DNA from 4 places in the Streptacidiphilus sp. EB103A genome. Region 3 is predicted to be linked to each of the others. Evidence: riboswitches for the same ligand, from Rfam matches in the RefSeq annotation. Region 3 holds a riboswitch; each other region holds the start of a gene.
What was found. Region 3 has a riboswitch for cyclic di-AMP ahead of ABH941_RS35560 (transglycosylase family protein). Riboswitches for the same ligand answer to the same signal wherever they lie in the genome.
Positions count from the first base shown of each region.

Region 1: it holds a riboswitch for cyclic di-AMP, as region 3 does, so the genes downstream of both, ABH941_RS10585 (transglycosylase family protein) here and ABH941_RS35560 (transglycosylase family protein) in region 3, are expected to answer to the same signal.
Region 2: it holds a riboswitch for cyclic di-AMP, as region 3 does, so the genes downstream of both, ABH941_RS26375 (C40 family peptidase) here and ABH941_RS35560 (transglycosylase family protein) in region 3, are expected to answer to the same signal.
Region 4: it holds a riboswitch for cyclic di-AMP, as region 3 does, so the genes downstream of both, ABH941_RS38380 (M23 family metallopeptidase) here and ABH941_RS35560 (transglycosylase family protein) in region 3, are expected to answer to the same signal.

Region 1 covers NZ_JBGCAQ010000005.1:301,953-307,063, forward strand. Annotated here, with positions in the region: gene ABH941_RS10575 (ATP-binding protein) at 1-829, opposite strand, end outside; gene ABH941_RS10580 (FAD-dependent oxidoreductase) at 838-2,523, opposite strand; cyclic di-AMP (ydaO/yuaA leader) riboswitch at 2,808-2,968, shown strand; gene ABH941_RS10585 (transglycosylase family protein) at 2,975-4,156, shown strand; gene mug (G/U mismatch-specific DNA glycosylase) at 4,193-4,780, opposite strand; gene ABH941_RS10595 (transcriptional regulator) at 4,877-5,111, shown strand, end outside.
Region 2 covers NZ_JBGCAQ010000016.1:176,191-181,301, reverse strand. Annotated here, with positions in the region: gene ABH941_RS26385 (LLM class flavin-dependent oxidoreductase) at 1-212, opposite strand, end outside; gene ABH941_RS26380 (hypothetical protein) at 380-604, opposite strand; cyclic di-AMP (ydaO/yuaA leader) riboswitch at 1,108-1,267, shown strand; gene ABH941_RS26375 (C40 family peptidase) at 1,333-1,761, shown strand; gene ABH941_RS26370 (DUF1275 family protein) at 1,829-2,491, shown strand; gene ABH941_RS26365 (aminotransferase class I/II-fold pyridoxal phosphate-dependent enzyme) at 2,515-3,786, opposite strand; gene ABH941_RS26360 (GNAT family N-acetyltransferase) at 3,924-4,355, shown strand; gene ABH941_RS26355 (hypothetical protein) at 4,402-4,530, opposite strand; gene ABH941_RS26350 (glycoside hydrolase family 2 TIM barrel-domain containing protein) at 4,689-5,111, opposite strand, start outside.
Region 3 covers NZ_JBGCAQ010000027.1:95,931-101,041, forward strand. Annotated here, with positions in the region: gene ABH941_RS35550 (phosphotransferase family protein) at 118-1,029, shown strand; gene ABH941_RS35555 (HAD family hydrolase) at 1,148-1,900, shown strand; cyclic di-AMP (ydaO/yuaA leader) riboswitch at 2,003-2,160, shown strand; gene ABH941_RS35560 (transglycosylase family protein) at 2,164-2,916, shown strand; gene eno (phosphopyruvate hydratase) at 3,087-4,376, shown strand; gene ABH941_RS35570 (septum formation initiator family protein) at 4,509-4,949, shown strand; gene ABH941_RS35575 (DUF501 domain-containing protein) at 4,979-5,111, shown strand, end outside.
Region 4 covers NZ_JBGCAQ010000034.1:17,635-22,745, reverse strand. Annotated here, with positions in the region: gene ABH941_RS38395 (MFS transporter) at 1-171, shown strand, start outside; gene ABH941_RS38390 (undecaprenyl-diphosphate phosphatase) at 324-1,259, shown strand; gene ABH941_RS38385 (thioredoxin family protein) at 1,426-2,037, shown strand; cyclic di-AMP (ydaO/yuaA leader) riboswitch at 2,262-2,393, shown strand; gene ABH941_RS38380 (M23 family metallopeptidase) at 2,406-3,368, shown strand; gene ABH941_RS38375 (hypothetical protein) at 3,482-5,111, opposite strand, start outside.

The sequences.
Region 1 (5,111 bases), on a different contig from region 3:
CCTCGGGGCCGACCGCCGCGTCGACCTGCTCCAGCCAGTCCGCGTCCAGTCCGGCCTGGACCAGCACCGGGGCCAGCTCCCAGCCCTCGGCCACATCGTGGTCGTCCAGCCAGTCCGTCAGGGCGTCCTCACGGTCGGACGCCTCCAGCGGCCCCAGCACCGGCTGTCCGGCGACGGCACGCACCGCGTCGTCCTGCAGCCGCACCAGTTCGTCCAGCGCCGCGCCCTTGCCGGGGCTCCCCGCCAGCTCGCCCAGCGCGCCGCGCATCTGCGCGACCCGCTCCCGCAGCGCCGCGGTGGCACGTACCGCCGCCGCGGCGGGGTTGTTCAACTCATGGGTCAGCCCGGCCGACAGCGTGCCCAGGGCGAGCAGCCGCTCGCGCTGGCCGACCGCCTGCTGGAGCGTCCGGGTGCCGAAGAACAGCCCCTCCAGCAGATGCTCGGCCATGGGGAACCAGTCGTGCATCAGCCCGGCGAAATCGTGGGCCGACAGCACGAAGAACCGCGTGGGCACGACCACCCTCATCGAGTTCACATACACCTGCGGCACCCGCTCGCCCAGATAGGCCTGGAAGGCGCCCGAATAGACCCCGGGGCTGGAGGACCGGTTGACCTCGATGTCGTCGGGGCCGACCCGGCGCGAGAGCACCACGGTGCCCTCGACCATGACGTAGAAGCGGGTCGCCGGCTCGCCCTCGGCGTACACCGGGCCGGGCTCGTAGCACTCCACCCGGCCCACCCGGCAGAGCCACGCCAGTTGATCGGGTGTCAGCTTCTCGAACAGGAACAGCGAGCGCAGCTCCTCCGGAGAACAGATCACACCGCTCACCTCGCCCGTCACAGCTTGTCCAGGTAGCGGTGGACGAACATGACCGCCATCGCGCCCTCGCCGACCGCCGAGGCGACCCGTTTCGCGGACTCCGAGCGCACGTCACCGGCCGCGAACACCCCTGGCACGCTGGTCTCCAGATGGTGCGGCGGACGGTCCAGCGGCCAGCCGCCGGAGCGCTGCCCGGCCTCGCCCAGATCCGGACCGGCCAGGACGAAGCCGTGGTCGTCGCGCACCACCACCCCGTCGAGCCACTGGGTCATCGGCACCGCGCCGATGAAGACGAACAGCCACTGCGCGTCGACCTCCTCGGTGCGGCCGGTCGCGGTGTCGAGCAGGGTCAGCCGCTCCAGATGGTCCTCGCCGTGCGCGGCGACGACCTCGGTCCCGGTGCGGACGGTGATCACCGGGTCGGCCTCGACCTGCTGGATCAGGTAGTGCGACATGGAGGCGGTCAGCGACTCGCCGCGGACCAGCATGGTGACCGACTTGGCGCCCCTGGACAGGAAGACCGCGGCCTGCCCGGCGGAGTTGGCGCCGCCGACGATGTAGACGTCCTGGCCGGCGCAGCCCACCGTCTCGGTCAGCGCGGAGCCGTAGAAGATGCCGCGGCCGGTCAGCTCCTCCATGCCGGGGGCGGTCAGCTGCCGGTAGGCGACGCCGGTGGCCAGGATGACGGTGTGCGCGGAGATGGCGCTGCCGTCCGCGAAGCGGACCGTCCGGGCCGAGCCGCAGATCTCGAAGCCGGTCACCTCACGGGCGGTCAGGATCTCAGCGCCGAACTTGGTGGCCTGGCGGCGGGCCCGGTCCGCGAGCTGCGAGCCGGAGACCCCGTCCGGGAAGCCGAGGTAGTTCTCGATCCTGGAGCTCTGCCCGGCCTGGCCGCCGGTGGCGGTGCGCTCGATCAGGACGGTGCGCAGGCCCTCGGAGGCCCCGTACACGGCCGCGCCCAGACCGGCCGGGCCGCCGCCGATGACGATGAGGTCGTAGAAGTCGGCGGCGGGGGTCGTGGAGAGGCCGACCCGCTGGGCCAGCTCCTCGTTGCTGGGCTCGACGAGGGCGTCGCCGTCGGTGGTGATCACCACGGGCAGCCGCTCCCCGTCCTCGCCGGCGGCCGCCAGCAGCTGCCGGCCCTCGGCCTCGGTGACCGGGTACCAGCGGTAGGGGACCTGGTTGCGGGCCAGGAACTCGCGGACCTCGGAGGAGCGGGCCGACCACCGGTGCCCGACCACCTTGGTCTCGTCCACCTGGTGCGGGTCGTCGGCCAGCCAGGCCTTCAGCAGGCTGTCCAGGACCGGGTAGAGCTTCTCCTCGGGCGGGTCCCACGGTTTGAGCAGGTAGTGGTCCAGGTCCACCACATTGATGGCGTCGATGGCGGCGCCGGTGTCCGCGTAGGCGGTCAGCAGCACCCGGCGGGCCTGGGGGTAGATGTCCATGGCCGCTTCCAGGAACTCGATGCCGTTCATCTCCGGCATCCGGTGGTCGGCCAGCAGCACCGCGACCAGCTCGCCGCGCAGCTTCATCTCCCGCAGCGCCTCCAGCGCCGAGGGGCCCGACTCGGCCCTGACGATACGATGGCCCTCGCCGTAGCGGCGCCGCAGGTCCCTGGCGACAGCCCGGGACACCGCCGGGTCGTCGTCCACGGTCACGATCACCGGTCGCTTGGTGCTCTCCGGTCCGGTCGTCGTCGGCATCGCCGCTCCGCCCTGTCGTCGGATCTGCCCTGTCGTCGGGTCTGCCCGGCCCAGAGGTCGTGAGAGGGCCGGGTTCCTACGCTATCCGCTCGGGCGCGTCCGATCCTCCGGACGTGTGACTGGGTGCGGCGAACCGGGTCGGGAACCTGTGAATCATGGAACGGCGGCGTGACGGATCCCACAGTCTGTTGTGGTTTCAATCAAGGTCTGTCTACCTTTCTGGCGTTCGCACTTAAGCGGAACCGACATCTCCGGAACGCCGAGTCCTGCCGCCGGAGAAGTTGCGACACCAGCTACCGCACCACGGCAGGAGCGGGGGAACCAGGTAAGCCGCCACGTCGACCTTGGTCGTCGACGTGGCTTGGGGTGAAGTCGTGCTGCGCACGACCGGGCAACTCCAGCCCGAATCCGACAGCTCACCTCGTAGGCGTGGGAGAGGAAACGCTGCTTCATGCTGTCCGTCCACGGGCGTCACCGCGCTCCGAAGCCCCGACGCACCACCGCCCAGCGCCTCATCGCCTCGGCCGGACTGGCCGGCGTCGGCCTCACCGTCCCGCTCGTCACCGCCGGCAGTGCCTCCGCCGCCAGCGTCTCCACCTGGGACGCCGTGGCGCAGTGCGAGAGCACCGGCAACTGGAGCATCAACACCGGCAACGGCTACTACGGTGGCCTGCAGTTCTCGGCGTCCACCTGGGCCGCCTACGGCGGCACCCAGTACGCCGCCACCGCCGACCAGGCCACCAAGGACCAGCAGATCGCGGTCGCGGAGAAGGTCCTGGCCTCGCAGGGCCCGTCCGCCTGGCCGGTCTGCGGGCCGCAGGCCGGTCTCACCCAGGGCGGCGCGGCCGCCTCGGTGAACACCTCGTCCTCCGCCGGCTCCTCTTCGAGCTCCTCCTCGACCTCCTCCAGCAGCTCGTCCTCGGACACGTCCAGCTCCTCGGACTCGTCCTCCTCCTCGGACACGTCCTCCTCGTCCACCGCGAGCAGCGGCAGCTACACCGTGGCCGCGGGCGACTGGCTGTCGACGATCGCGACCAAGGAGCACGTCTCCGGCGGCTGGCAGCGCCTCTACGCGCTGAACCGCTCCGTGCTCACCTCGGGCCCCAACGTGATCTACCCGGGCCAGAAGCTGACCCTGGGCAGCGCCTCGGGCTCGACCTCCTCCAGCAGCAGCTCGGACTCGACGGCCACCGACGCCTCGGCCACCACGTCCAGCAGCGGCTCCAGCTCCAGTACCACCACCGCGAGCAGCACCTCGACCAGCTCCAGCAGCGGCATGGCCGCGGCCGCCGCCTTCGCGCTGTCGAAGGTCGGCGAGTCCTACGTCTACGGCGGCACCAGCGACGCGGGCTGGGACTGCTCCGGCCTGGTCCAGGCCGCCCTGGCCAAGGCCGGCATCTCCGCTCCGCGCACCAGCGAGGAGCAGGCCACCGCCAGCACCCGGGTCTCCCTGGACTCGCTCCAGGTCGGCGACCTGCTGTTCTGGTCCAGCGACGGCACCGCGTCCGGCGCCTACCACGTGGCGATGTACGTCGGCAACGGCGAGTACGTCGAGGCCGCCAACCCGAGCTCCGGCGTGAAGACGGACACCATCAGCAACTGGGCCCCCGCCTTCGCGGGCCGCATCAGCTGACCTGTTGACCAGCTGACGCGACATCATCTCCACCCGTCAGGGGCGCGGCCGGTCCGGCCGCGCCCCTGAGGGAGTTCCGTCCAGGCTGAGCCGCAGCTCGCGGAAGCGCTCGGCGATGGCGTCCAGGGTGTAGTGGGCGTTGAGGCCGCTGGGATTGGGCAGGACCCACACCGCCGTCCCGCCGAGGGCGGAGGACTGCGGGCCGACCGCGGCTCGGGGCGCGTCGAACGCCACCCGGTAGGCGCCGATGCCCAGCACGGCTAGCGCCTGCGGGCGCAGCCGCTCCACCCGTTCGCGTAGCGCCACCCCGCCCTCCCGGTACTCCTCGGCGGTCAGCTCGTCGGCCTTGGCGGTGGTCCGGGCGACGACATTGGTGATGCCCAGGCCGAAACCCAGCAGTTCCTGCTGCTCCTCCGGCTGCAGCCGGCGCGGGGTGAACCCGCTGAGGTGCAGCGCGGGCCAGAAGCGGTTGCCGGGGCGCGCGAAGTGGTGGCCGGTGGCCCCGGACCACAGCCCGGGGTTGATACCGCAGAACAGCACCCGCAGTCCGGGAGCGATCACATCGGGGATGGTCAGGTCGGGGGCGGCGGCGAGCTGCTCTGCTGTGGGCTTCACGAACGACAGTCTGCCCGCTGCGACCGGCGGTCCGTTGAACGGCCCCTCCGCTGCGTTAGCATCCAGGGACGCCGCCAGGCCGTCGTTCGAAGGAGAGCCCGCACCATGCCCGACCAGCCGGACCCGCTGTTCGCGGGCGTCGACGCGCTGCTGGCCGCGGTGCAGTCGGGCCAGGTCCTGCCGGTCCCGGAAGAGCGGGTGCGGCTGCGGCGGGCCGCCGGGCTCACCGAGGCGGCGGTCGCCCAGGCACTGAGAACCCGGCCGGCCTCGGTGCAGGCATGGGAGGAGGGCCGCAGCGAGCCGTCGGGTGCCAAGCGGGAGGCGTACCGCCGCCTGCTGG
Region 2 (5,111 bases), on a different contig from region 3:
TTCGCGGCGACGTAGCCCATCGCCACCTCGGGGGCCGACATGTGGCTGTACTCGGTGAGGGTGTGGTGCTCGCCGAACCAGACGTACTTCCAGTTGTGCTTGTCCGCCTTGACGGCCAGGTCCAACTCCCGCTTGAGAGCGAGGTGCTCGGAAGGGCGGTCGTGCGCGGCCGGGCCGGGCACGAATCCATTCAGGAAGATGCCGAACTCCATCAGGGGCCTCCTGGGCGGTCAGATCCTGCGGCGGGAAAGGCGTCGGACGGTCCGGGCCGGCAACTCCATCTGACGGTCCGTCAGTTTCCTTCTGGCATAGCTATCACACCCCGGCCATCAGCCACAAGGCATCCAGCGCCGATCCGTTGCCCCGACCCACCCCCGACCTACCCGCGCGGCCAGACCCCGCCCCGCTCGGACCGGCCCTGCGGCGGAATCTCGGGGAACTCCGGATCGGGGAAGCGCAGCCGGCCCCACCATCGCAGCAGCGTCTCCAGAGGCTGCTCGTCGTCCATGGCCGGCTCCACGCCGGGCTCGGCGGCCGACCAGAAGCCCGCCTGTGCGACGAGGCGCTGGAGCGCCAGTTCAGCTTCTTGGTCACTCATTGTCATGGGCCGCTGATTCCCCCTGATTCACTGACGTAACATCATGAAACGGTCACAGAATCGTCCTGTTCACGTCGCGACACGCCGGGCCAGTCGCACTCTTTCGGGCCGACGACCCGGGCCGCGCGGACGGCGCAACCCTCGCCCAGGCCCCCATCGCCGAACGCCCGCCCCCGGAACTCGACTTCACTCGAACAGGTGTGGCCGGGACATCCGGCAATCGAGTGGCACCGCGACCCGAACCGTCCGCGTTCTGGCTGCTCACAGCCTGATACCGAAATGGGCAAAGAATATTTTTCCTGCCGGGCTGCATGAAGTCCGCAGCACCGCCATCACGATCACCCAGAGTCACCGCCAGCCGTGCTACTTCGCACCGCCGCTCGCGCCGGCCCGTCCGTCCACCGAGAAGACCGGATCCCAACGTCGCAATACTGACGGCTGACCGAACAAGTCCCCGCCGCCGTGGCGGGGCGGTCCGCCCGGACGCTCAGTCTCGCCGCCGGTCGGACGTCAGTTCCGCACCCACCCATCGGCGAGAGCGGGAGACCCGAGTACGGCGGGACGGCCTGAACAGGACCGTCCCTTGGGGTGCAGCCACTGCGGTGGCCGGGCAGCTTTCGGAGCCCGAACCCGACAGGACACCTTCCGTAGGCGGTTCCGGAGGAACCCGCGTGACCGAGTCCTCGAAGTCCTCGACAACCTCGAAAACCGCAGCGCGCCCTCATCCAGGGCGCATCCGAGCCGGCGTCGTCACCGTCGTGACCCTGTCGGTGCTCGCCACCGCCGGCCTGGCACCGCCGACCGCAGAAGCAACCACACTGCAGGCCAAGGCCCTGACCGTGGCCGCCTCCAAACAGGGCGCCCCCTACCGCTACGGGGCGGCCGGCCCCGACAGCTTCGACTGCTCGGGCCTGACCCTCTTCGCCTACCACCAGGCCGGCGCCCAACTGCCGCGCACCGCCCAGGCCCAGTACGACAACACCACCCACATCCCGAGCAGCGACCGGCTCCCCGGCGACCTGGTCTTCTTCCACGACGGCCGGCGCGTCTACCACGTGGCGATCTACGCCGGGAACAACCAGGTCTGGCACGCGCCCCACCCCGGTGCCGACGTCCGGCTGGAACACATCTGGACCGACGCCGTCTGGTACGGGCGCCTCTGAGCCGGTGCGACAGGCCGCCCCGGCCCGGCGGCCACCACCGGACGGCCCCTCGGGAAACAATGGCCCCATGAGTTCCACCGCCGCCATGCCTTCTGCCCAGCCCGCCCAGCCCACCACCCAGGACGAGCCGGTGCACCTGGTGCTCTCCGCCGCCTCCGGGGCCGCCGACGCCTTCGCGTTCCTCTGCCTGGGCAAGATCTTCGCCGGGGTGATGACCGGGAACCTGGTCCTGGTCGGAGCCTCGGTCGGGTCCGGTGACCACCGGGTCGTGCCCAGAGCCCTGGCGTCGCTGGCCGGGTACGGGTTCGGCGCCGCGGCGGCGGGCCGGGCCCGGCCCCGGGTGCCGGTGCGCGCCCTGCTGGCGGTCGGGACCGGGCTGCTCGCTGCCACCGCGGCGGCCTGGGCGCTGGGGTCCGGCCGGTCACTGCCGGCCCAGCTGGTGCTGATCGTCGCGGTGGCCCTGGCCATGGGCCTGCAGGCGCAGACCTGGGAGGTGCCCACGACCTACTTCACCGGCACCTACACCGGCCTGCTGGGCCGGGCCGGGCGGCGCGAGTTGCTCCGCCAGGACCGCTGGCCGGCCGTCCGCCTGGCGGCGGTGGTCGTCGGCGCCGCCGCCACCTCGCTGGTCGACTGGTGCTGCCCGGCCGCCGCCGGCACGGTCGCCGCGGCGCTCTCCGCGCTGGCGCTGCCCCGGGCCCATCCGCGGCAGCGCGGGGCCCCGCGCTGAGGCCGCCCCGGGTCCGGGGCCCGCTACACCGCCAACTGCTGCTCGTACCCGACCACCCGCACGCAGGCGGTCAGGCCGAGGATCGCCTGCTCCAGCTCCTCCAGGGTCGGGTAGCTGGGCGCGATCCGGATCACCGCGTCGCGCGGGTCGTCGCCGTACGGGTGGGTGGCGCCGGCCGGGGTGAGCACGATTCCGGCTCCGGCGGCGCGGCGGACGACCTCCTTCGCGCACCCCTCGGCGACCTCAAGACTGACGAAGTAACCGCCCTTGGGGGTCGTCCACGCAGCCAGGCCGGTGCTGCCCAGCTCGGCCTCCAGGATGCGCTGCACCGCCTCGAACTTCGGCTGCAGCAGGGCCCGCTGACGCTCCATGTGGGCCCGCACACCGTCCGCGTCGCGCAGGAACATCACATGCCGCAGCTGGTTGACCTTGTCGGGCCCGATGGACCGCTTGGCGTTGTTGCCCAGCAGCCACTGCACATTGGCGGCCGAGGAGCCGAAGAAGGCCACGCCCGCGCCGGCCACCGTGATCTTGGAGGTCGAGCCGAACACGAACACCCGGTCCGGGTTGCCCGCGGCCTCGCAGGCCGCGAGCAGGTCGGCGATCTCCACCAGCTCGTCGGTGAGGTGGTGGGCGGCGTAGGCGTTGTCCCAGAAGACCCGGAAGTCGGGGGCGGCGGTCTCCATCGCGGCCAGCCGGGCCACGGTCTCGTCGCTGTAGCAGGTCCCGTCCGGGTTGCTGTACTTCGGGACGCACCAGATGCCCTTGACCGACGCGTTCCCGGCGACCAGCGCCTCCACCACGTCCATGTCCGGCCCGGACTCCGTCATCGGCACCGGGACCATGTCGATGCCGAAGCGCTCGCAGAGCGCGAAGTGCCGGTCGTAGCCGGGGACCGGGCAGAGGAAGGTGATCGGCTCCTGGTCCACCCAGCGCGACTCGGCCCCGGGCACCTTGCTGAGCAGCGCGTGCACCAGGCAGTCGTGCATCAGCTCAAGGCTGGAGTTCCCCGCCGCGAGCAGCTGCGCCACCGGCACCTGCAGCACCTCGGCGAAGATCTCCCGGAGCTCGGCCAGCCCCTGCAGCCCGCCGTAGTTGCGCACATCGGTGCCGTCGGCGGAGGTGTGCCGGCCGCCGGGCAGACTCAGCAGGTCGTCGGAGAGGTCGAGCTGCGCCGGCGCCGGCTTGCCCCGGGTGAGGTCCAGCGACAGCCCACGGCCCGCCAGCGCCTCGTAGTCCTTGCGAGCACGGTCGAGGAGATCATCCAGGGTGGTGGAGCTCAACTCGGTGGTCATCGTTTTCCTCTCGCAGGGCCCGCACGCGCGCGGGTGACACCTGCCGAGCATACAAAGCAGCGGACGCGGCCGAACCGCAGGGCGTCCCGTCCAAAACCACTGGCTCCGCCACCAGCCCCTTTGCTTGGATTGCCGGCATGACCAACGACCTGCCCGACGGCTACGAGATCTCCACCGACCCCGAAAGGCTGGACCCCGGCCTGATCCATCGCTGGCTGTCGCAGGACGCCTACTGGGCTCTCGGCCGCGCCCGCGAGAAGCAGGACACCGCCATCGCGAACTCGCTCAACTTCGGCGTCTACGACCTCGCCTCGGACGCCCAGGTCGGCTACGCCCGCATCGTCACCGACCGCTCCACCTTCGCCTGGCTCTGCGACGTCTACATGGCCCGCGAGGTCCGTGGCAAGGGCCTGGGCACCGCACTGGTCGGCGCCGTCCGCGACGAGCTGGCCGCCTACGGCCTGCGCCGGATCATGCTGGCCACCGCGGACGCGCACGCCGTGTACGCCAAGGTCGGCTTCGCCCCGCTGGCCGCGCCGGAGAAGTGGATGGCGCTCGGCGAGCAGTGAGCGGGGCGGCGCGGGCGACGGCGCTCCGCATACCCGCAGCGCGGGGTCACCCGCTCTGCTTGCCCGTGATTCGGGTGCCCGCGGCGCGCGGGACGACGATGGTGCCGCTGCCCGGAGTGAGGCGGCGGAGCGGGGCCTCGCCGGGGCGCTTCGACGCTGCGTTGATGAGGATCATGGTGGGGCTCCCGTCAGCTGATGCGTTCTGGCTTCCGGTTTCGAGGCTATTCGCGGCGCTTGCGCGGGTGGTGTGGGTTCGGTCCCTTGGGGGTTGTGGACTGAGGTGGCGGTCGGCGACGGGGGCGCCCCGTTCGCCGACGTGGCGTCAGGACGGCCTTAGCTCCGAACCTCCGAGAAGAGCAGGGAGAACGCGGTGACCCCGGCGGTGAGCCGGTGCTGCGGAAGCGCGCCCGGGCCGCAGGAAGCGCTGCCGATGCCCTGGTGCGTCTGGTCCAGGGTGAGGAAGACCTGGTCGCGCGGCCGCAGATCAGCGGTGTGCCGGGCGGCGTCGAGGTCCTCGGGGGTCCACGGCCGGGCGGTGAAGTCGAAGAACGGCTCCCCCTCGACCCGCAGCCCCGCCCCCGAGGCGTCCAGGAAGGTCGCCCAGCGCACGTCCGACCGGTTGCCGTTCTCCTGCGGCATCACATACGGCGTCTGCAGCTGCGCCACCGGCGCGGCGAACCGGCCGACATGAACGGCCTGCCTGGTGTCCCGGTAGGACTCCCCCGGGCCCAGACCGAACCAGTCGACCTGGTCGAA
Region 3 (5,111 bases):
TCACATAGGAACCACCGGGTAAGCCTGTCCCCATCCCAGGCGCTCGCGGTCGGACTTGAATCAAGTGCTTCGGTCCTCGTGCGTGAGCGTCGGGATACGCTGCCGTTGGTGCCACGGATGTGGAACGACGAGTATGAAGTGCTCCAGTACGTGAGCAAGTCGAGCCCGCACCTGGCTGACCTTTCCCCGCAGCCGCTCAGGCCGGCCCGACAGCCTGGGGCTGGGATCGAGGAAGAGCCTCTGGTCTTGCTGTTCATCGAGGGGGATACCCTCGATGCGGTCTACCCGCGTGGCAGCGCACTCCCATCCCCGCTCTTGGACGAGATCGTGGGAATCTTTGCAGCCATGGCCAAGGTGCAGGAGGTCGACCTGCCCAGAGTCCCCAGCGATTGGCCAAGTGGGGATGACTCCTCGGCTTTCATCAGGCGGCTCGCGACCTTTGCCCAGCGGGACGTCGAGCCGCTGGTCAGAGAGAAGTTGCACCCTCTGCTGGAACGACTCGGACTTCCGGAACACGCGCTGCAGAGATTCGTCGACCGTATCCCCAGGCTCAAGCGGAGACCGTTCTGCCTTCTTCACACTGACCTGCACCGCGGAAACCTTGTAGTAGGCCCGCAGGATCGGGTGAGCGTCATCGATTGGGAGTTTGCGATGACGGGTGATCCGATTTATGACATTTCCACACATATGGTGCGTATGGGGTACCCGGCTTCACAGTTCGACTCCGTGATCGGGTCCTGGAAAGCAAGCCTGGATGCTGCTCGGCCAGGGCTGACCGAGGGTATCCGGGCCGATCTCCCGATCTATCTGGCCTATGAGCGGGCGCAGTCGATCTATCCAGACATCCTTCGTGCTGCATCCAGTCTCGGAGCGCTGATCGAGGAGGGTGTATTCGCCCGGGCCGTCGCCCGTATCGAGAGCGCGCTGCAGCGTGCCGCCGCGCCGTTGCAACTGGAGCGCACCCCCGACCGCCGGCAGATCGCAACTGCTCTGCGCGAGTGGCACCGCAGCCGCGTCGGAGGAAGTTGAGCCTTGCCATCGTTGAACCTGTGCGTTCCTCGGGGTGCTCGGGCGTACCGTGAATCGGGTGACGGCGGGTCAGGCCGTGCACTCCTAGGGTACGTGGACCCGTGGACCATGAGAGCGAGTGGCTGCATTGTCGGTACAACATGGTGCGGCAGCCCGGATGTTGTCTGCGGCGTCCGTGGTCCTACTTGATTTCGACGGACCCATTTGCTCGGTTTTCGCCAGTTTGACCGCCGTGGGTGTGGCAGAGGATCTTCGAGGACGGCTCGCCAGGGCTGGGGCGGATCTGCCGCCGGATCTCGCAGGGATGGATGATCCGCACCTACTCCTCAGAAGGCTTCCTGGTGCGCTGCTGAGCCGTGGGGCGTCCGATGGGGAGATTCGTCTCCTGACCCGTCAGTTCCACGATTGGCTCTCCGGCGCCGAACGGATGGCGGTCAAGTCGGCGCGGGCGACGCCCGGTGCTTCCGAGGCGATATCGGGCCTGATTGCCCTGGGGAAGACGGTGAGGATCGTCAGCAACAATGCGGCAGCGGCCATCGTGGATTATCTGTGTCGTGACGGGGTGAAGGTGGGGGCGATCCAGGCGGAGCAAGTCTTCGGTCGGCCGGATGATCCGCACCTGATGAAGCCGAACCCGCATCTTCTGCTGGAGGCGCTCAAGTCGCTGGGGCCGTTGGGGGATGCAGGGCACTGCGTCTTCATTGGTGACGCCCCCTCTGATGTGAGTGCGGCGGCTGAGGCTGGGGTCAAGTTCATCGGGTTCACTGGCGGGGCCGAGGCGCGCCAGAAGCGACTGCTTGATGCGGGTGCTGACCCGGAAGCTTTGATCCAAGGCTGGTCCGATCTGGGTGATTTGTCGCTCCTTGTGTGACGGGATGGGCTTGTGATTAAGCAGCTGATATGTCTAGCCTTCCCGGAACGCCTGCATGCGCGGGCGGCCGCTCCGCGGGACGCCGAGTCCTGTCCAGCCGGGGAGCGGAACTCGAACTTCAGGATTGGGCAGGAGCGGGGGACCCAGGTAAGTTGCCGCAGTTCTCAAGGCTGCGGCTTGGGGTGAAGGCGCGTCAGCGCCCGGGCTACCTCACGGCCCGAACCCGACAGCTCACCTCGCAGGCGTCGGAGAGGGTACCTGCCATGCCTTTCAACACGCCCGGACGCCATCGCAAGCCGCGCACCAGTCAGACCAAGCGCCTGGTCGCGACCGCGAGCCTCGGCACCGCCGGCATAGCTCTGCCGCTGATCGGCGCGACCAGCGCCTCTGCCGCCTCCGTCTCCACCTGGGACAAGGTCGCCAGCTGCGAGAGCGGCGGGGACTGGTCCATCAACACCGGCAACGGGTACTACGGCGGGCTGCAGTTCTCCGCCTCCACCTGGAGCGCCTACGGCGGCGGCCAGTACGCGTCCACCGCGGACCACGCCACCAAGGGCCAGCAGATATCGATAGCCGAGAAGGTGCTGGCTTCGCAGGGGCCCGGTGCCTGGCCGGTCTGCGGGCCGAAGGCCGGACTCACCCAGGGCGGCGCCGCCGCCTCGGTGAGCACCGCGGGCTCGTCCTCCTCTTCCAGTTCGTCCTCGTCGAGCTCGAGCTCCGACTCGACGACGAGCACGACCACGCAGAGCAGCAGTACCGGCAAGCACCGGTCGACCGCTGCCACGGACTCCGCCTCGAAGGTCGTCAAGCCCGCGACGCGCACCACGACCACGACCACGGCTGCGCCGAAGGTCGGCCACGGCAACTACACCGTCAAGTCGGGCGACTCCCTCTCCGCCATCGCCGCCGCCGCGCACCTCAGCGGCGGCTGGACCGAGCTGTACAAGGACAACAAGTCCACCGTCGGCGCGAACCCGAACCTGATCTTCCCCGGCCAGAAGCTCGTGGTCGTCTGACCCCGTGCGGCGCTCAGCTGCTCAGGGACGGAGCCCCTGCCCGCCAGGTGAACTACTGGTGAGTAGGGGCTCCGTCCTGTGAGACAGGCGGAAGGTCCGGGTGGCCCCGCCCCCGGCTGCGGCTAGGCTCTTGTCGTAAGCACCCCTGTATTCCCCCCTAGGAGATGCCTGTGCCGTCCATCGACGTCGTCGTAGCCCGGGAGATCCTCGACTCACGAGGCAACCCCACGGTCGAGGTCGAGGTCGGCCTCGACGACGGCAGCACCGGTCGTGCCGCCGTTCCGTCCGGCGCCTCGACCGGCGCGTTCGAGGCCCTGGAGCTGCGCGACGGCGACCTGTCGCGCTACTTCGGCAAGGGCGTGGAGAAGGCCGTGCTCGCGGTCATCGAGCAGATCGGCCCGGAGCTGATCGGCTACGACGCCACCGAGCAGCGCCTGATCGACCAGGCCATGCTCGACCTGGACGCCACCCCGGACAAGTCCTCCCTCGGCGCCAACGCGATCCTCGGTGTCTCCCTCGCCGTGGCGCACGCCGCCTCCGAGGCCAGCGACCTGCCGCTGTTCCGCTACCTGGGCGGCCCCAACGCCCATGTGCTGCCGGTGCCGATGATGAACATCCTCAATGGTGGCTCGCACGCGGACTCCAACGTCGACATCCAGGAGTTCATGATCGCCCCGATCGGCGCGGAGTCCTTCTCCGAGGCCGTCCGCTGGGGCGTCGAGGTGTACCACACCCTCAAGAGCGTGCTGAAGAAGCGCGGCCTCTCCACCGGTCTGGGCGACGAGGGCGGCTTCGCCCCCAACCTGGACAGCAACCGCGAGGCGCTGGACCTCATCGTCGAGGCCATCCAGCTGGCCGGCTACACCCCCGGCAAGGACGTCGCCCTGGCCCTGGACTGCGCCGCGTCCGAGTTCTACAAGGACGGCAAGTACGAGTTCGAGGGCAAGTCCCGCTCGGCCGCCGAGATGACCGAGTACTACGAGGAGCTCGTCGCCGCGTACCCGCTGGTCTCCATCGAGGACCCGCTGTTCGAGGACGACTGGGCCGGCTGGACCGTGCTGACCGGCAGGATCGGCGACAAGGTGCAGATCGTCGGCGACGACCTGTTCGTCACCAACCCGACCCGGCTGGCCCGCGGCATCAAGGAGGGCACCGCCAACGCCCTGCTGGTGAAGGTCAACCAGATCGGCTCGCTCACCGAGACCCTGGACGCCGTGGAGCTGGCCCAGCGCAACGGCTTCCGCTGCATGATGTCGCACCGCTCCGGCGAGACCGAGGACGTCACCATCGCCGACCTCGCCGTCGCCACCAACTGCGGCCAGATCAAGACCGGCGCCCCGGCCCGTTCCGAGCGCGTCGCCAAGTACAACCAGCTGCTGCGCATCGAGGAGATCCTCGACGACGCCGCCGAGTACGCGGGCCGCGGCGCGTTCCCGCGCTTCCAGCCCAGCGAGGCCTGACCTTCGGTCGGACCGACTCGTCGCGCCTGACCGGTGCCCTGCCGTGTTCACCCTCTAGGGTGGGCGGCGGGGCACCGGCACATCAACCGGTCGGGTCGTGTCAGGACAGGTCAGGTCAGGGAGGGCGAGTACGTGAGCGGCAGCACAGCCAAGGGCACCGGCCCCCGCAGGCCGCGGCTGACCGGCCGGGCCGCCGTGCTGGCCCTGGTGCTGTGCTCACTGGTCGCCGCGCTGGCCTATCCGACCCGGCAGTTCATCGCCCAGCGCTCGCAGATCGCCCAGCAGCGCGCCGCGGCGGCCCAGGCCCAGGCCCAGGTGGACGAGCTGCGCCGGGAGAAGGCCCGCTGGCAGGACCCGGCGTACGTGGCCGCCCAGGCCAGGGAGCGGCTGCACTACGGCTACCCCGGCGAGACCCCGTTCATCTCGGTCGCCCCCACCACCGGTACGGGCAGTGCCGCCTCGGGGACTCCCGCCGCGGCCCGGGCGCAGCAGCCCTGGTACGACAGCCTGTTCCAGTCGCTGGAGACGTCCGACCGGAGCGGCGCGGCGGGCGCGGCCGCACCCTCGAACTAGAGCTATCCAGGAATCCAGAAAGCAAGGCAATGACGCAGACCCCTGACGCCCCCGAGGGCGTCGCCCCGGAAGGCGTGTCTCAAGACGGCGTGCTTCAAGACGACGTGGCCGCCATCGCCGCCCAGCTCGGCCGGGTGCCGCGCGGGCTGCGCGCCGTCGCCC
Region 4 (5,111 bases), on a different contig from region 3:
CCCGCCGAGTACATCGTGGTGATGGCCGGCTGCACGGTGCTGATCGTGGTGCTGGCGGTCCGGCTGCGGACGCAGCTGACCGGCGCGCAGGACAACGCCGTGCGCCGGACCAGGGTGGTCACCACCTCGGTCGAGCCTCGGCTGGCGGCGGAGCTGCGTCCGGCGGCGTGACGCGGGTTCGGGGACGTGACGCGGGTTCGGGGACGGCTTCGGTGAACGCTCGGGGACCGAGTGGTGAATAAGGGGCGCGAGGGGGTGGAGGGTCTACAGCGCTGTAGTACTTTCTGACTGCCCGCTGTCGATCCCCTTGCCGAAGGCCACCGATGTCGTCCGTCCTCACCTATCCAGAAGCGATCGGCGTCGGCCTGCTCCAGGGCGTCACGGAGCTCTTCCCGGTCTCCAGTCTCGGCCACAGCATCCTGGTGCCCGCCCTCATCGGCGGCTCCTGGAAGCGCGACCTCAATGTCGCCGCGGCCGACTCCCCGTACCTCAATGTGCTGATCGGCCTGCACCTGGCCACCGCGCTGGCGCTGGTGGTGTTCTTCTGGCGGGACTGGGTCCGGGTGATCTCCGGCTTCGTCAGCTCGGTCCGCGAGCGGCGGATCGAGACCGTCGACCAGAAGCTGGCCTGGCTGCTGATCGTGGCGACCATCCCGGTCGGCATCGCCGGACTCGCGCTGGACAAGGTCTTCCGTGAGCACCTGGGCAAGCCCATCCCGGCGGCGATCTTCCTGACCCTCAACGGGCTGGTGCTGTTCGTCGCCGAGCGGCTCAAGCGCGGCGGGACCGGTCGGCGCAGGGCCGGGGACGCGGTCCCGGTCGAGCCGGGCCTCGGCGAGGAGGAGGTGCACCCCGACGTGCTCTCCGACCGCAGGATCACCAAGCTGAGCTGGGGCTCGGCCCTGGTCGTCGGCTGCGCCCAGATCCTGGCGCTGCTGCCGGGCATCAGCCGTTCCGGGGCGACCATCAGCGCGGGCATCTTCAAGGGCCTGCGGCACGAGGACTCGGCCCGCTTCGCCTTCCTGCTGGCGACCCCGGTGATCGGCGCGGCCGCGCTGCTCAAGGTGCCCTCGCTGATGGGGCATCAGGGCGACGGCATCCGCGGCCAGGTGCTGGCCGGCGCGGTGGCGGCGTTCGTCGCCGGGTATGTCGCCGTGCGGTTCCTCACCAAGTACTTCGAGACCAGGACGCTGACGCCGTTCGCGATCTACTGCACGGTCGCGGGACTCGGCAGCCTCGCCTATCTGACCCTGGCGTAGCCGCCACAGCCGGCTACGGCGGCGTAGGGCCGTCCGGGGTCGTCCCTCGTACGGGTGATCGGGGCGCTCCTTCCGCGTTGCTGCACCCGGGAAGCTCCATTCCTCTGATCCCATGATCGTGGAAGATCCTCCGCTGTCGCGGGGGTGGAGCGTGGGAGGGAGTGCCGTGCGAGGGGTTCGGCGACGGATTGCCGCGATCGCCGGTGCGGCTGGGACGTTGCTGCTGCTCGGCGGCTGCATGACGGTGACCGGGCAGGCGCCGGGCCACCGGGGCGCGCCGGGCGACGCCGCCACCCCCGGGGCCGCCCACGGCGCCGGTGAGGTGGGCTACGCCCACCCGTTCGTGCCGTTGCCCTCGGTGAGCCTCGCCCCCGTCCCGGACGGCTACGACCCCTCGGCGGACGCGAGTGCCGCGGTGGCAGCGGCCGTTGCCGCGGCCTCGGCGGACGGCAGGCCGGTCCTGCTCGACTTCGGCTCGTCCTGGTGCGAGGACTGCCGGGCACTGTCCGCGCTGGTGGACACCGGGGGGGTGCACCGGATCCTGGCCCGCAACTACCACCTGGTGACGGTGGATGTCGGGCACTACGACCGCAACACCCAACTCGCCTCCCGCTACGTCTCCTTGGCGCAGAGCGGAATTCCCGCCCTGGTGCTGCTCGGCCCGGACGGCACCAGGACGGACACCGGGGACCCGTCCGAGTTCGCCAACGCGCGCAACCTGGACGCCGACGGATTCGCCGGAACCCTGGTGGACTGGCTCTATCTGCGGTCCCGGTGAGACTGCCGCAAATGTGAGATTGGCGGGAAGGTGAGATTGGCGGGAAGGTGAGAACAGTCGGGCTGATGCATACTCAGGGGTGGTCAGTACGGGGCAGAACCGGACAAATCTCGGTACCGCTCCGTGAGCACTCAACTGCACCCCCGGGATTGCTTGGCATCAACCGTCACTGGGATTACCGTTCAATAACGCAGTGCGAAGGTCTGCCGTTGCTTTGACGGCGTCGTACGCGGTCGCCTAATCCTGTCTGGAACCGGGGAACCACGCACGCAGGGGTGAATCGGCCGAAACTGGCCGTAGGGGACCTTCCTCTCCGAACCCGTCAGCTAACCCGGTCGGCGAGATGGAAGGAAAGGAGCACGCCGAACGTGGCGTCGAACTCGCCCGCCTGGGCACCCGTGGCACCCGTACAGCCGATTCCGCCGCAGCGCAGCGCCCCGGCGGTGCTGGGCTTCGCGGCGATGGCGGCGGTCGGTGCCACCGGAGCCGTCGCGCTCGCGGCCCCTTCCGCGTCGGCGGCCGTACGCGAGACCGGGGGCAGCACCCTGGTCGCCCAGGAGCAGGCCCACGGCGCGACGGCGACGCTCACCAGACCGACCGGCGACCCGGGCACTGCCCTCGCCGACCGGATCCGCACCCAGGCCACCCAGCAGCGGGCGACCGTGGAGGACACGGCCCGGCGCCAGGCGGCGGTCGAGGCGGAGGCACGCAAGACAGCCGTCAGGGAAGCAGAAGCCAGGGAAGCAGCAGCCAGGGAGGCGGCGGCCCGTGAGGCGGCCGCACACGAGGCGGCGGAACGGGCCCGGGCAGTCGAGCAGGCCGCCCAGGAAGCCGCGACCCAGGCGGTGGCGGAGGCAGCCCGGCAGGCCGCGGCGGCGCAGGCGGCGGCCCAGGCCGCGGTGACACAGGCGCAGAACGCGGCCGGCGGCGTCGGCACCCTGGTGTCCCCGGTCGCCTCGGCGGTCGCCGGATCCGGCTTCGGCCAGTCCGACTCGCTCTGGTCCCAGCTGCACACCGGGCAGGACTTCACCGCCCCGACCGGCACCCCGGTCGCCGCGGTCGGCAGCGGCGCCATCACCTCGGCCGGCTGGGCCGGCGCCTACGGCTACCGCGTGGTGGAGACCCTGGCCGACGGCACCGAGGTCTGGTACTGCCACCTCTCGGTGATCGGCGTCGGCTCCGGCGAGGTGACGGCCGGTCAGCCCATCGGCCGGGTCGGCGCGACCGGCAGCAACGTCAACGCCCCGCACCTGCACCTGGAGGTGCGCCCCGGCGGCGGCGAGCCGGTGGACCCGGCGCTGTGGCTGTCCCAGCACGGCCTCGCGCTCTGACCCGGGAGAACTGAGTACCGGAGAACTGAGCACCCCTGAACTCCGACGGTCCCGGTGACAACCCCCCGACACCGGGACCGTCGGTCTGTCCGGCCACCGGGTGCGTTCCTTTCTCAGTTGGTCCTGGTGTTCCGCAGGTGCAGGCCCATGTAGCCGATGTAGATCTTCCCCGTCCCCGAGCAGTCGTCGAAGTAGTGCAGCCGGGGGGCGGTGCCGCCACCGCCTATCCGGAGGTGGGCGCCCATGAAGACCTTGCCGCCGGCGTTGACCTCGACCGGGACCGGGAGTTCGCGCTCGCCCTTCCACTTGGTGTTGGTGCGGACGGTGCGTGACTCGTCGCGGATCACCTTGCGCGGCGGGAAGACATGGCAGTCGACCGGGGTGTTCTCGCACCAGCGGCGGAAGTCGCCGCCGGACTCGCCGTGCACCGCGGCCTCGGCGTAGTCCTGCAGGGCGAGCAGCGCGTCCCAGGCCATCCTGACCCAGGTCGGGTGGTCGGTCTGGTCGTCCAGCTCCCGGGTCAGCCGGGGGTCGCCGGTGAAGGAGAGCAGCGGGAACTCGCCGATCCGTTCGATCAGTTCGGCGAAGGAGACCGGGTCGACCCGGCCCGCGGCCGGCTCGGCGCGGGTCGCGCCCTCGCCGCCGTCCGCCTCGGCCAGCCGCCCGCGCAGCGACCTGACCTGGGTGCGGGCCTCGCGCAGCTCGCTGTACTGCTCGTCGTACTCGGCGGCCAGCTGCGACTCGCGCTCCTCGGCGTCGCGGAGCCAGCGGCGCACCTCCTGGAGTTCCTCGGCGCGGGCCCGCTCCTCGTGGACCTCCTCCTCGTGGTGGTCCACCAGCAGGCTTCCGGGCTGGACGCCGTCGATCGCGGCGATGTCCGCGCTCTCCTCCGACCAGGGGGCCGATCCGCCGCGCAGGTTCTGGGCGCGCAGCGGCGGCAGCCCGGCGAGGGCGTCCGGCAACGGGGACTGGACGGCGAGCCGGCGCGGCAGCCAGGCCAGCAGGCCCGAGGCGCGGCGCAGGTCGGTGTCGAGGGTGTGCCGGCCCATCACCCGGTGCCGCTGGGCCTCGGGGGCCCAGGCCGGGTCCAGGCCGGGGAGGTAGGTGCGGACGGCGCCGCCGTAGACGCGGTGGTGCTCCAGGGCCCGGTTGAAGTCGCGCTCGGCGCCGGGGGCCAGCGCGTAGAGCACGGCGAGGCCGGCGCAGCCGCGCAGCAGCGGGTCCACGGTCTCGGCCAGCCAGTCGTCGAAGTCGACACGCGGGGGAGTGCTGGCGACGACGATCGGCATCCGGCGGTCGGGGTCGCAGAGTTCGTCGAGCACCTCGTCGACGTCGCCGCGTTCGATGACGGTGGGCATGCCGTGCACCCGGGCCGCGCCCTGGTGCTCGCCCTCGGCAGCGGCCAGGACGTCCAGCAGGCCTCTGGCCAGGGCCGGGACCGGGGCCTTGGTCGCCGAGGCGCCGCGTACCGGCAGCTGTTCGGCGTCCAGGCGCACCCAGGTGCCGCCGGTGGGAGGGGTGCTGATCGTCAGTGAGGTCTGCCAGATTCCCTGAGGCGTGAACTCGCGTAGTCGCCAGCGCGCCACCGACTCCTTGGCGCCGCTGGCGCCTCTGACCCGGTCCTTGAGGGCGCAGTCCAGCACGGCCTGCGCCCCGACCCGGTGGCGGCCGTCCTCGGCGCCGGGGTCCTCGTAGTGCTGGGCCTTCAGCCAGTGTCTGACCTGCTGTCCCGCGAGGGTGACC